2 regions of the Adlercreutzia shanghongiae genome follow, and region 2 is predicted to be linked to the other one. Evidence: riboswitches for the same ligand, from Rfam matches in the RefSeq annotation. Region 2 holds a riboswitch; the other holds the start of a gene.
What was found. A riboswitch is a leader RNA that binds a small molecule or an ion and turns the genes downstream of it on or off. The one in region 2 is predicted to bind thiamine pyrophosphate.
Positions count from the first base shown of each region.

Region 1: it holds a riboswitch for thiamine pyrophosphate, as region 2 does, so the genes downstream of both, thiM (hydroxyethylthiazole kinase) here and thiC (phosphomethylpyrimidine synthase ThiC) in region 2, are expected to answer to the same signal.

Region 1 is NZ_JAYMFI010000011.1:27,011-32,806, reverse strand. It holds gene mnmA (tRNA 2-thiouridine(34) synthase MnmA) at 75-1,232, opposite strand; TPP riboswitch at 1,269-1,392, shown strand; gene thiM (hydroxyethylthiazole kinase) at 1,467-2,327, shown strand; gene VJ923_RS06405 (MTH1187 family thiamine-binding protein) at 2,340-2,636, shown strand; gene VJ923_RS06400 (ATP-binding protein) at 2,727-3,473, shown strand; gene VJ923_RS06395 (MarR family winged helix-turn-helix transcriptional regulator) at 3,495-4,130, opposite strand; gene VJ923_RS06390 (DMT family transporter) at 4,369-5,238, shown strand; gene VJ923_RS06385 (MerR family transcriptional regulator) at 5,291-5,796, shown strand, end outside.
Region 2 is NZ_JAYMFI010000001.1:6,024-11,819, reverse strand. It holds RNA gene rnpB (RNase P RNA component class A) at 139-513, opposite strand; gene VJ923_RS00070 (thiamine diphosphokinase) at 637-1,263, shown strand; TPP riboswitch at 1,325-1,449, shown strand; gene thiC (phosphomethylpyrimidine synthase ThiC) at 1,439-2,821, shown strand; gene thiE (thiamine phosphate synthase) at 3,076-3,738, shown strand; gene VJ923_RS00055 (cysteine hydrolase family protein) at 3,839-4,435, shown strand; gene thiD (bifunctional hydroxymethylpyrimidine kinase/phosphomethylpyrimidine kinase) at 4,537-5,385, shown strand; gene VJ923_RS00045 (FAD-dependent oxidoreductase) at 5,619-5,796, shown strand, end outside.

The DNA.
Region 1 (5,796 bases), on a different contig from region 2:
CTCAACGTCGTCGCGCCGTTCGCAAAGCAACGACTTTGGGGGCTATTGAACGTTATCGAATTTGACGTCTCAAACTAGAAGGCCCGCACGATGGCGCCGCCGCCGAGCACTTCGTCGCCGTCGTAGAGAACGGCGGACTGGCCGGGCGCGGCGGAACGCTGGGGCTCGTCGAAGGTGATGGTCAGCTCGTCGTCGCCAGACATCTCGACGATAGCCGCTACGGGGCGTTGACGATAATGGGTCTTCACCTGAACCGCCCGCGAACCCGCGAAGGACTCGCCGCCGATGAGATTAACGTCGCAAGCCACAACGCCACGGCTCAGCGTCTCGTCTTTGAAGCCGACGACGAGACGATTGGCCGTCAAATCCTTCTCCAACACATACAGCGGCTCGGGCGCCGCCACACCGATGCCCTTGCGCTGGCCTATGGTGTAATGGACAAGCCCGCCATGCTCCCCCAGCACCCGGCCCTCCCGATTCACGATGTCCCCCGGCTCAAACGCAGCAGCCGCGCCGCGATGCCCCTCGATGAACCCGGCGTAATCGCCGTCGGGCACAAAGCAGATATCCTGGCTCTCGGGCTTTTCTGCCGTAACGAATCCGTGGGCGCGAGCCAGCTCGCGCACCTCGCCTTTGGTCAGCTCCCCCAGGGGAAACAACATGTGAGCCAGCGTATCCTGGGTGAGATGGTACAGCACGTAGCTCTGGTCTTTGGCCGCATCGCAGGCCCGCAAAAGCTTCCAGCGCCCCGCGTCCTCATCCCACGCCCGACGGGCATAGTGTCCCGTGGCCACGTAATCGAGCCCCATCTCGCGCCGGGCCTTCTGCAGCGCTTCGAACTTCAGATAGCGGTTGCAGTCGATGCACGGATTCGGCGTCTGCCCGCACAGATAGTCATCGCAGAACCGGTCGACAACCGCCTCGCCGAAACGATGGCGAAGATCAAAGACGTAGTGGTCCACGCCCAGACGCCGGCAAACCGTCCGCGCATCTTCCACATCGGCGCTCGACCCGCAGCTTGCGCCGTCCTCGTCCTTCGCCACGCTTTCTGCCGGTGTGCCATCGCGAAGCACCATGGTGGCGCCAACGACCTCATAGCCGGCCTCTTGCAGCAGCAGCGCGCATACCGAGCTGTCGACGCCGCCGCTCATGGCGGCCATAACCGTGCCTGGGCCCTCTTTAGCGCCCGAGGCAATCGTGCCGATGCCGTCTTTTTTCTCCCGTAGATTCATGCGAGCATCTTAGCACGGCTCGGCCGTGCTACCCTGAGACCCATGCAGGGGTACCGCCCTGTGGCACCGCCAGGAGCCGCGACGCGGTTGAGAGGGCCTTGCGCCCAACCCTTCGAACCTGTCAGCTAACACTGTCGTAGGGAGCATGCTCACGAGCAAAAGGGCGCTTCCTGCGGGAGGCGCTTTTTTTGCGCGACCCGCAGCCAGCGCCCCGGCTTCCGGAAAGGAACCGCCATGTCCGAACCTTCCGCTACCCGCACCGCAGCAGAGCTGCGCGCGCTTATGGCCCGCGCCGTGCGCGAGGTGCGCGAAACCAACCCGCTGGCCCCCTCCATCACCAACACCGTCACCCAGAACTTCGTGGCCAACGCCCAGCTGGCCGTGGGCGGCTCGGCCGCCATGGTGTACCTGCCCGACGAGGGCGAGTGCGTGGCGGCCATGGGAGGCGCCCTCTACATCAACCTGGGCACATTGCTGCCCATCTACGAGCAGAGCATTCCCCGCACAGCCCGGGCGCTTTCTGCTGCGGGCAAGCCGTGGGTGCTCGATCCGGTGGGCGTCGGCATCGGCAGCCTGCGCACTCAGCTCATCCAGACGGTCCGCGACGACAAGCCGACCATTCTGCGCGGCAACGCCTCGGAGATTATCGCCGTGGCAGAGCTGTGGGGACTCGATAGCGCCGCCGCGTCGGGCGCCGACGGCCCGCGCGGCGTGGACACGACCGATTCTGTGGACGCCGCCGAGCGCGCTGCCGTGGCCATCGCCCGCTTCACGGGCGGCGCCGTGGCCGTATCGGGCGCCACCGACCTTGTCACCGACGGCACTAGCGTCGCACGCCTTGCCGGCGGCTCTCCCCTCATGACCTGCATCACCGGCTCCGGCTGTTCGCTCGGCGGCGTCGCGTCCGTTTACGCCTGCGTGGCCGACCCCTTTGTGACGGCCCTCACCGCCACAGCCGCCTACAACCTCGCTGGCGCTCGCGCCGCCGAACGATGCACCGGTCCCGGCAGCTTCCAAGTCGCCTTCCTCGACGCTCTTTATCAGCTCACTCCCGAAGACGTCGCCGAAGCCCCTCTGCAGCTCACCGTTCTCTAGAAAGGTCGCCCCATGAATACCTTGATCGCTGTCGCTATCGCGCCCTTCGGCGTGGGAGACGAGCTGGCGCCCTACGTGGCCGAGGCGGTCCGCGTCATTCGCGACTCGGGCCTTCCCTATCGCACCACCTCTATGTTCACGGAAATCGAGGGCGAATGGGACGAGGTGATGGCCGTCGTGAAGGAGGCCACGTTCGCACTGGCCAAACAGGGCATCCGCACCGAGGTGGTTTTGAAGGCCGACATTCGCCCTGGTCATACCGACACCATCAACCGCAAAATCGAGAAGGTGGACGAGCTGCTCGCGTAACAGCTTTTCGTCCGAACTCTGGCCGTTGGAAGGACAGGGACGCCTTGCGGCTATTATGAATCGCGAGAACACGAGCCGGAAGGAGCTTCCATGAAGCGTACGGTTATCCACATTGACGAGGAGAAGTGCACGGGTTGCCGCCTGTGCGTCGATGCCTGCCACGAGGGCGCCATCGGCATGGTAGGCGGCAAAGCCCGCCTTCTGCGCGACGACTACTGCGACGGATTGGGCGATTGCCTGCCCGCTTGCCCCACCGGCGCCATCACGTTCGTTGAACGCGAGGCCGCGCCCTACGACGAGCATGCCGTCGCCCGGCACCTGGCCGCACGCGCAGCGGCGGAACAGATTGCCGAAGACGACCTCGACCGCACCATCGCCGATGTGGCCCTCCAAGGTTGTCCCGGCTCGTGCGCTCGCAGCCTTGCCACAGACGCAGGCCCCACCGACGCTGTGCCCTCCGTCACCGCCATGCCGAGCCGCCTTATGCAGTGGCCGGCGCAAATCAAGCTCGTTCCCACGCAGGCGCCCTACTACAACGGCCACGGCCTGCTCATCGCCGCCGACTGCACCGCCTTCGCCTGCGCCAGCTTCCACGAGCGCTTCATGCGCGGCAACGTGACCATCATCGGCTGCCCCAAGCTGGACGAGGGCTCTTACGCCGACAAGCTTGCCACCATCATCGCGGCCAACGACATCACCTCAGTCACGGTAGCCCGCATGGAGGTGCCCTGCTGCGGAGGCCTTGAGCGCGCCGCCGCCGAGGCCCACGCCCGCTCCGGCAAAGACATTCCCTTCGAAGTCGTCACGTTCTCCGTCACCGGCGACGTCATCGGCTAGCGCGCCGCAGTGAGCACTAGGCTACACCTCGGGCTCTTCGGCTTCTCCTTTATCGGCCTTGCCCTCCAAGACAGCACTCGCGTCGCCTGAAATCCCGTGATGGTACACGTGGATGTGCTGCTCCTGAGCGCGCGGATGATGGTGTCCAAAACGGTGTCCGCGATGATGTCCGCGCCCACCGCATCCGCAGCCACTTTTGGGGCGCTTCTCAATCTCCGCGTAATCGATGCCCATATCCTCGCAGCAATCGATAACCTTGGCGCACAAAGCGGCCAACTGGTCCTTCTCGTCGTCGGTCAGGTAATCGAACACAGCATCGGCAGCGCGATCCTCGGCGGCCATGCGCTTTTCCATGATGCGCGCGCCCTCATCGGTAATCTTCACCACGTGCTTGCCAGACGGCTTGCGCGCAATGGTCACGTAGCCGCTGTCAGCGGCCTTCTTGGCCACCATCATGGTTTCGCGCCCATGCCAGCCCAGCGCATGGGCGAGCTTCTTAGCCGAAAGGCCCTTCTTCGCATCGCCGAACTTGTACACCACCTTAAGCAGCGCGCCCTGCCCTTTCTTGAAGGAGCGCGGCCCCTCGTTGTGCATTGCCAGCTTGCTGTAATTGGCGGCCCGCTTCAATTCGGCGAGCAACTCCGTGGACTTCGTCATAACGACCTTCTTCCGTCAATGAAACCAATTTAATGCACGCAGCAGCATACGCAACAACGACCAAGCCCTACCGACCACTCGCAAAAGAGAAACCAGCCCGAAGCCAACCCGTTGCCCTTTTAAGACCCGTGAAGGAGAAGCAGCGTATCGCGCGATCTTGAGGCTCTATCAGAACTCTTGACGTTGCAGCAAGTGCAAGGTTTAGGATTGCATAAAGAAAGAAGAGGGAGGATATCGCATGGCAAAAGGGGCATCAGCTGTTCTTGGATCAGCTTTCCTGTTTGCGCTTTTACCGGTTTTCCTAAGGCTTGCTTATGCGGCCGGCGCCAACCCCTATTGCTTGATGGCCGCCCGAACGGCAATGGCGAGCCTCGCTATGGCGGCGCTCTGCCTCCTAACTGGAAGAAGCCTCTTACCACACCGCGCCGCACTCGGCCCCGTTGCTCTTGCATGCACAGCGTACTCGGCAATGTCGCTGTGCTTCAACTTAGCTTGCAGCGAGATGGAGGCGGGGCCTGTTAATGCGCTGTTCCATCTCTCGCCTATCTTTGTGCTAACTTGCGCGGTGGCAGGACACAAGCAGTCGCTAGACAGGTGCACGACATGCGCCGGAGCGCTTGCGGCTATCGGATGTTTGGCTCTTTCGGCTTCATTTAGCGGCGGCCTGCCCACTTCAGGTGTTTTGCTCGCTCTAGGAGCCGCCATCCTCTCGGCAGCGTACACATTAGCCGTCGCATCTCCTAAGCTCGGAACCGTCGATGCGCTCGTTCTCACGTTCTACGTGTGCGCCACATCCTGCTGCACGAGCCTCGTCGTCGGCGCCATTAACCACGACACTCCCCTCGACTTGAGCCCCCAGGCCCTCATCTGGGCTTCGTTGGCCGCTCTGCTCAGCACTGCCGCCGCCATGTCGCTCTTCGTCTACGGCACACGAAAAACGGGCGCAATCGCCTCTTCAGTACTGAGCAACACCGAAGTAATCTTCACCCCACTCGCCAGCGGAGCTCTTCTGCAAGAAACAACAGGCATCGTTGCCTTAATGAGCTATGGAGTCATTGCCGCCGCCTGTATACTTGCAACACTTCCACCTAAAGACCGACCTTCCTAATAGAGGTATAGTTACCTCTACACCCCGCGACCGTTCCGCGAAAGGAGCGACGATGCCACTCTATGACGACAGCCGAAAGTACTCGGTAAAGGAGACGGCGCAAATCTTAGGGATAAATAGTCAGAGCTTGCGCTATTACGATCGCGTCGGCCTCATCGAGCCCTTTTACCGCGATCCGGACAACCAATACCGCTATTACACGATTAACCAGTTTTACCAGATTGAGATGTTCAAGCTGGCAAAAAGCCTTGGCTTGCCGCTTTCTGACTATCGAACAATTTATTTCACCGATGACCAAATTGGGCGAAAAGACTTTAGCGATCTTGAGCAAACCCTTAATGACCTCGAACGCACCACCGTAATTGCCCGCGAAGAACTTGATCGACGACTTCTCGAAATTGCCCGCATGAGGAAGAACATCTCGGTTCTGCAGAAGGGCGCTATCAACGGCAGGCCCTACTACGACACATTGCCCGACCGATGCATATACGTCGTCGACCATGACCCCAACGTCCCTTTTGAGGAGACAAGCATCCGCATGAGGAGAGGCCGTCGTAA
Region 2 (5,796 bases):
ATTTCATATTCACCCTTGTTTTGCACTCGGCGTTGGCCGAAGCCAACTTGGTGCAAAGGCGGGCGAATCTGAAACGTGCCAGAGCCTCTCGCTGACTTTACGAACGACCAGTGCGTCGTTCTTTTATTTTGTGGAAGAAAGGCGAGCGGGCCTGTAAGCCGGGTTCTGTCTTAGGACGGCCATTTATCTCGAGCGCGAGTCGCCTCGCGCCTCTAGCACGCAACCCGAGCGCACGGCGGGCAACCGTAGGGCGCTCCTATTTGCGCTTGCTCCAGATGGGGTTTACCAAGCCGCGCTGTTGCCAGCGCGCTGGTGCGCTCTTACCGCACCGTTTCAGCTTTTCTCCTGTTTCGTGCGTGCCGCTCGTACGGCACGTTTCGCGCAGGGGAGTTTTCTTTTCTGTGGCACTGATCCGTCGGGTCGCCCCGCCCAGCCGTTAGCTGGCATCTTGCCCTGGGGAGCCCGGACTTTCCTCGCACCCTCGATGGGATACGCGACCGTCTGGCCCGCTCGCCTGTGGTATTGTAGCAGAACTTGCCAAAGCGGGAAGCATGTTTGCGGTGTCATCCTGAGCGGAGCGCGCAGCGTGGAGTCGAAGGATCTCAGCGGTAACGAAGGGAATACCTGGAGGTAGCAATGAAAACGATAGCGTTGGTGGGAGCCTCCGATTTAAACATCGACCATTTCGTCTTGCGCTGCGCTGCCGGCGCCTTCGATGCGGTGATCGCCGTCGACGGCGGCTATGCGTCCCTCGAGGCCGCAGGCTGCGTACCCGATCTCGCCCTGGGCGATTTTGATTCGCTGGGCTATGTGCCCGAAGGCGTGCCCGTGAAGGACTTCCCGCCCGAAAAGGACGCCTCGGATATGGAGCTGGCGCTGGAGGAGGCCCTGGCCTGCGGCGCCGATGCGGTAGAAGTGTACGGTGCGCTCGGCGGCCGGCTCGACCATACGCTGGCAAACCTTCAGCTGCTCGCCTCTTTCGCCGAGCGCGGTCTTGAAGTGCGGGCCGTGGGCGCCGATTCCCAAATCGCGTTTCTCGTCGGTCCCACAGAGCTGTGCGTGGAAGGCGAGCCTGGTGCCCTCGTATCCGTCTTCTCGCTCAGCGACGCCAGCACGGGCGTGGTGGAAGAGGGCCTGAAGTACTCCCTCGACCACGTCACCCTCACGAACCGCACCAGCTGGGGCCTTTCCAACGAGTTCGCCGCCGCCCCTGCCCGCATCGCCGCAGAAAGCGGCACGCTGGCGGTGTTCCTGCCCCTGTAGGGCGCCCGCCCGCGCCCGCGCCGCCCGCCGCGCGTCCCGTCTTCCCTATACTGTTTTCACAACCTCATAGCTGGGGAGCTTGCAGCCGTACGGCGGCCGGGCAGGCTGAGAGGGAGCACCGCATTGCTCCGACCCGACGAACCTGATATGGGTAATGCCAACGAAGGGAGTTTCCATGGTCGAACGTATCGCCGCATCCGAGATGGCGTGCGCTTCCGCCGCCCTGGCCGATGCTGCCGGGCTCGTCACGCAGATCGATTTCGCCCGCGCGGGCATCGTCACGCCCCAGATGGAGGCCGTGGCCGCCGCTGAGGGGCGCGACCCCGACGTCATTCGCGTCGCCGTCGCTGCGGGGCGCATCGCCATTCCGGCGAACATCCATCACGAGAGCCTCGCGCCCGAAGGCGTGGGCGAAACCCTTGACGGCGTGCCGCTTTCCACCAAGGTGAACGTGAACCTCGGCATCTCCGGGGATTTGGCCGACGAGGCTTTGGAGTGGGAGAAGGTGGATGTGGCCCTGGAGCTGGGCGCCGACGCCATCATGGACCTCTCGAACTCCGGCAAGACCCGCGCGTTTCGTCGTCGGCTTATCGAGAAGTCGCCGGCCATGATCGGCACCGTGCCCATGTACGATGCCATCGGATATCTGGAAAAGGCGCTCATCGCCATCACTCCCGAGGACTTTCTGGAAGTAGTGCGCGCCCATGCCGAGGACGGCGTGGACTTCGTCACCATTCATGCGGGCATGAACCGGCGGGTCATCGAGTCGTTCAAGGAAACGGGGCGCCTCACCAACATCGTATCCCGCGGCGGCTCTCTCATTTTCGCCTGGATGGAGGCCACGGGCCGCGAGAACCCCTTCTACGAGTACTACGACGAGGTGCTGGCCATCTTGCACGAGCACGACGTGTGCATCTCGCTGGGCGATGCCATGCGCCCGGGCAGCGGTTACGACGCCACGGATGCGGCCCAAATCGCCGAGCTCATCGAAATCGGCAAGCTCACCCGCCGCGCCTGGGATGCTGGCGTGCAGGTGATGGTGGAAGGTCCCGGGCACATGGCCCTCGACGAGATCGCTGCCAACATGAAGCTGCAGAAGCGGCTGTGCCACGAGGCGCCCTTCTACGTGCTGGGGCCGCTCGTCACCGATATCGCGCCCGGCTACGACCATATCACCGCGGCCATCGGCGGCGCGGTGGCGGCTATGTCGGGCGCCGATTTCCTCTGCTATGTGACACCGGCCGAGCATCTGCGTCTGCCCGACGCCAACGATGTGCGCGAGGGACTCGTGGCCACTAAAATCGCGGCTCATGCGGCCGATATCGCCAAGGGAGTGCCCGGTGCCCGCGACCGCGACAACCGCATGAGCGACGCGCGCCGCCGTGTGGCCTGGGAAGAGATGTTCGGCCTGGCGCTCGATCCCGACCGCGCCCGTGCCGTTTTCGAGAGCGCCCCGCCTTCCACCGAGGGCACCTGCACCATGTGCGGCAAGATGTGCGCCATGAAGACGGTGAACGACATCATGGAGGGACTCACGGTCGACTTGGACGCGCACTAGGCGCGAGAAAAGTTTTCCCGTGAAATTTGCAAATTTCACGGGTTTGTTAGACATTGGATGTCGAAAGTGCCGCGCCGTGCGTCAGCGGCGGTGGATTGACCAGGCCTTTTGCGGTGCGTTTTTGCCCCAAGCTGAGCAATCTGGCAAGGTAATGTCTAACAAACCCGGTTTTTTTGAAAATCAGGGACAGAAAAATCGTCTGAAGCGATTCGAAGCCCCGTACGCAGGCCTCCGGAATCGAGAAAGGTTGCAATATGGAACACGAGAAGCCCGTTTGGTCGCCTGAGGCAATTCGCGAGGCGCTCAAGCTCTACGCGGTTACGGACAATGCGTGGCTAGGGGAGCGGACGTTGGCGGAATGCGTGGAGACGGCGCTCGCCGGAGGAGCGACCTTCGTGCAACTGCGCGACAAGCACGCGAGCGCGGACGAGCTGCGTGCCGAGGCCGCCGAGTTGCTGGCGCTCTGCCGGGCGGCCGGCGTGCCCTTCGTGGTCAACGATGACGTGGAGTGCGCCCTGGCCGTTGGCGCTGATGGCGTGCACGTGGGCCAGGACGATATGGCCTGCGAACGCGCCCGCGCGCTGCTTGGCCCCGATGCCATCGTGGGCGTGAGCACCCAAACGGTGGAGCAGGCCCGCGCCGCCGAGGCGGCCGGGGCCGACTACCTGGGCGTGGGCGGGGTGCGTGGCACGGCCACCAAGCCCGAGGCCGGCGTGCTCACTCCCGATGAGTTTCGCGCCATCGCCGCCGCGGTGGATATTCCCATCGTGGCCATCGGCGGCGTGAGCGCGGAGACGATGCCGCTTCTGGCCGAGCTTGACGTGGATGGCGCCGCCGTCGTGTCGGCCATCTTCGCCGCCGACGATATTGAGGCTGCCACCCGCGAGCTTTCCCGTATCATCGACGAAACGCTTTAGCGCGATACTCCGAAGAGCGCCGCAGCTCTCGCCTCGTGTCATCCCAAGCGGAGGTACGTAGCGCCAGAGCCGAAGGATCGCCAAGAAAGGAAGGACTTCCATGCTGGGAGATGAGAACAACAACGATCTGGTGGACCTTTCCGCCGTCGACCGCTTGAGATGCGCGCTCCTCGTCATCGACGAGCTGGGCGACCCAACCGGCACGCCGCTGGAGCCGGTGCTTCTGCCCTCCATCCTGCAGACGGCCAAGCTCACCGAGGCCGCCCGCAAGGCGGGCATGCCCGTCATCTTCACCAACGACGCGCACATCCCCGGCATCGACCGCGAGTTGGCGCTGTGGGGCACCCACGGCATCGCCGGCACCCTCGAGGCGCAGACCTCACCGCTTTTGAGCCCCCAACCCACCGACTACGTGGTGGAGAAGCGCCGCTACAGCGGCTTTTTCCAGACGGGGCTTCTTCTGCTGTTGAACGAGCTGGGCGTCGACACCCTCATCTGCTGCGGCATGGACACCAACATCTGCGTGAAGCACACCGTGGCCGATGCCTACTTCAACAACTTCAACATCATCGTGGTGGGCGACGCCACGGCCACCTTCCTCGTGGGAGACCAGGAGGAAGGCCTCGACTACATGCGCACCTGCTACGCCGCCAAGATCATCGACACCGACGAGGCCGTGAGGCTCATCGAAGGCTAGCCTACGCGTGACGATTGACCATCGGAAGGAGGCGACCGTGCGAGGTCGCCTCCTTTTTATGAGATGATAGGCGCACTCGTATGTGCGGAGAAAGGAACGCCATGAAAGCGGTTCTCACCATTGCCGGGTCCGACTCCAGCGGGGGAGCGGGCATCCAGGCCGATTTGAAGACCATCATTGCCCATCAGCTGTTCGGGGAGAGCGTCATCACGGCGCTCACGGCCCAGAACACCATGGGGGTGACCGGCGTGCTGGATGTGGACCCGGCCTTTGTGGGCCAGCAGATCGATGCCGTGTTCGAAGATATTCGCCCCGACGCTGTGAAGGTGGGCATGGTGTCGTCACCCGAGATTGTCGCGGCCATCGCCGAGGGACTTGTGCGTCATAGGGCTGAGAACATCGTTGTGGACCCGGTTATGGTGGCCACGTCCGGCTCGGCCCTCATTGCCGATGCTGCCGTGAATGCGCTGGTGGAGAGGCTCTTCCCGCTGGCGAGCGTCATTACGCCGAACATTCCCGAGGCGGAGGTGCTCGCGGGTATGGGCATCACCGCGCCGGATGATGTCGCGAGGGCTGCTGACCTCATCGCCGAGCGCTGCAAGGCGGCGGGAGAGGGCGGCGCGGGTTCTGGCGACTTCGGCATTCCCGCCATCATGATCAAGGGAGGCCACGGCGTGGGCGACCCCGATGCTGCCGATGACTATCTGCGTTTGGCCCACGGCGAGCGCGTGTGGCTGCGGGGGCCCCGTATTGCCAACGAGAATACCCACGGCACGGGATGCTCGCTCTCTTCGGCCATCGCTTGCCGGCTGGCGCAGGGCTTCGCCGTCGATGTGGCCGTGCGCGAGGCCAAGGCCTACGTTGCCGGCGCCCTCGCCGCCGGTCTGAACCTCGGTCGCGGCTCCGGTCCTCTCAACCACATGTGGCAGTACGGCCCGGTTCCCTGCTAATACTTCGCATAAAGCGCTTCGCTCAAGCCCCGCCGGTGCCCAGTGTGCTGGCGGGGCTTTGTCGTTAGCGCCTCATCCTCCGTAAAAGAAAACTCGCTTTTGACACTTTACAATGTAAAGTAAAGTGGTTATGATTCCTCCTGCATCGAACTTTACGATGTAAAGCCCGTGTAGCGCTTTGCTGCATGAAACAAGGAGAGGCCCGCAAGACGGGCCGATGCGAAGGAGGAACAATGGAGGGAACGAACGTATCGCGTCGCGACTTCCTGCGCGGCGCCGGTGTTGCGGGCGCGGCAGCAGGGGCCCTCGCCCTGGCCGGAGGCGCGCACGTGCCGGTGGCCGTGGCCGATGAGGCTGAAGGCGCGGTGCCGGCCATCGCGAAGCTGGCCAACGAGACGGCCTGGATTCCGG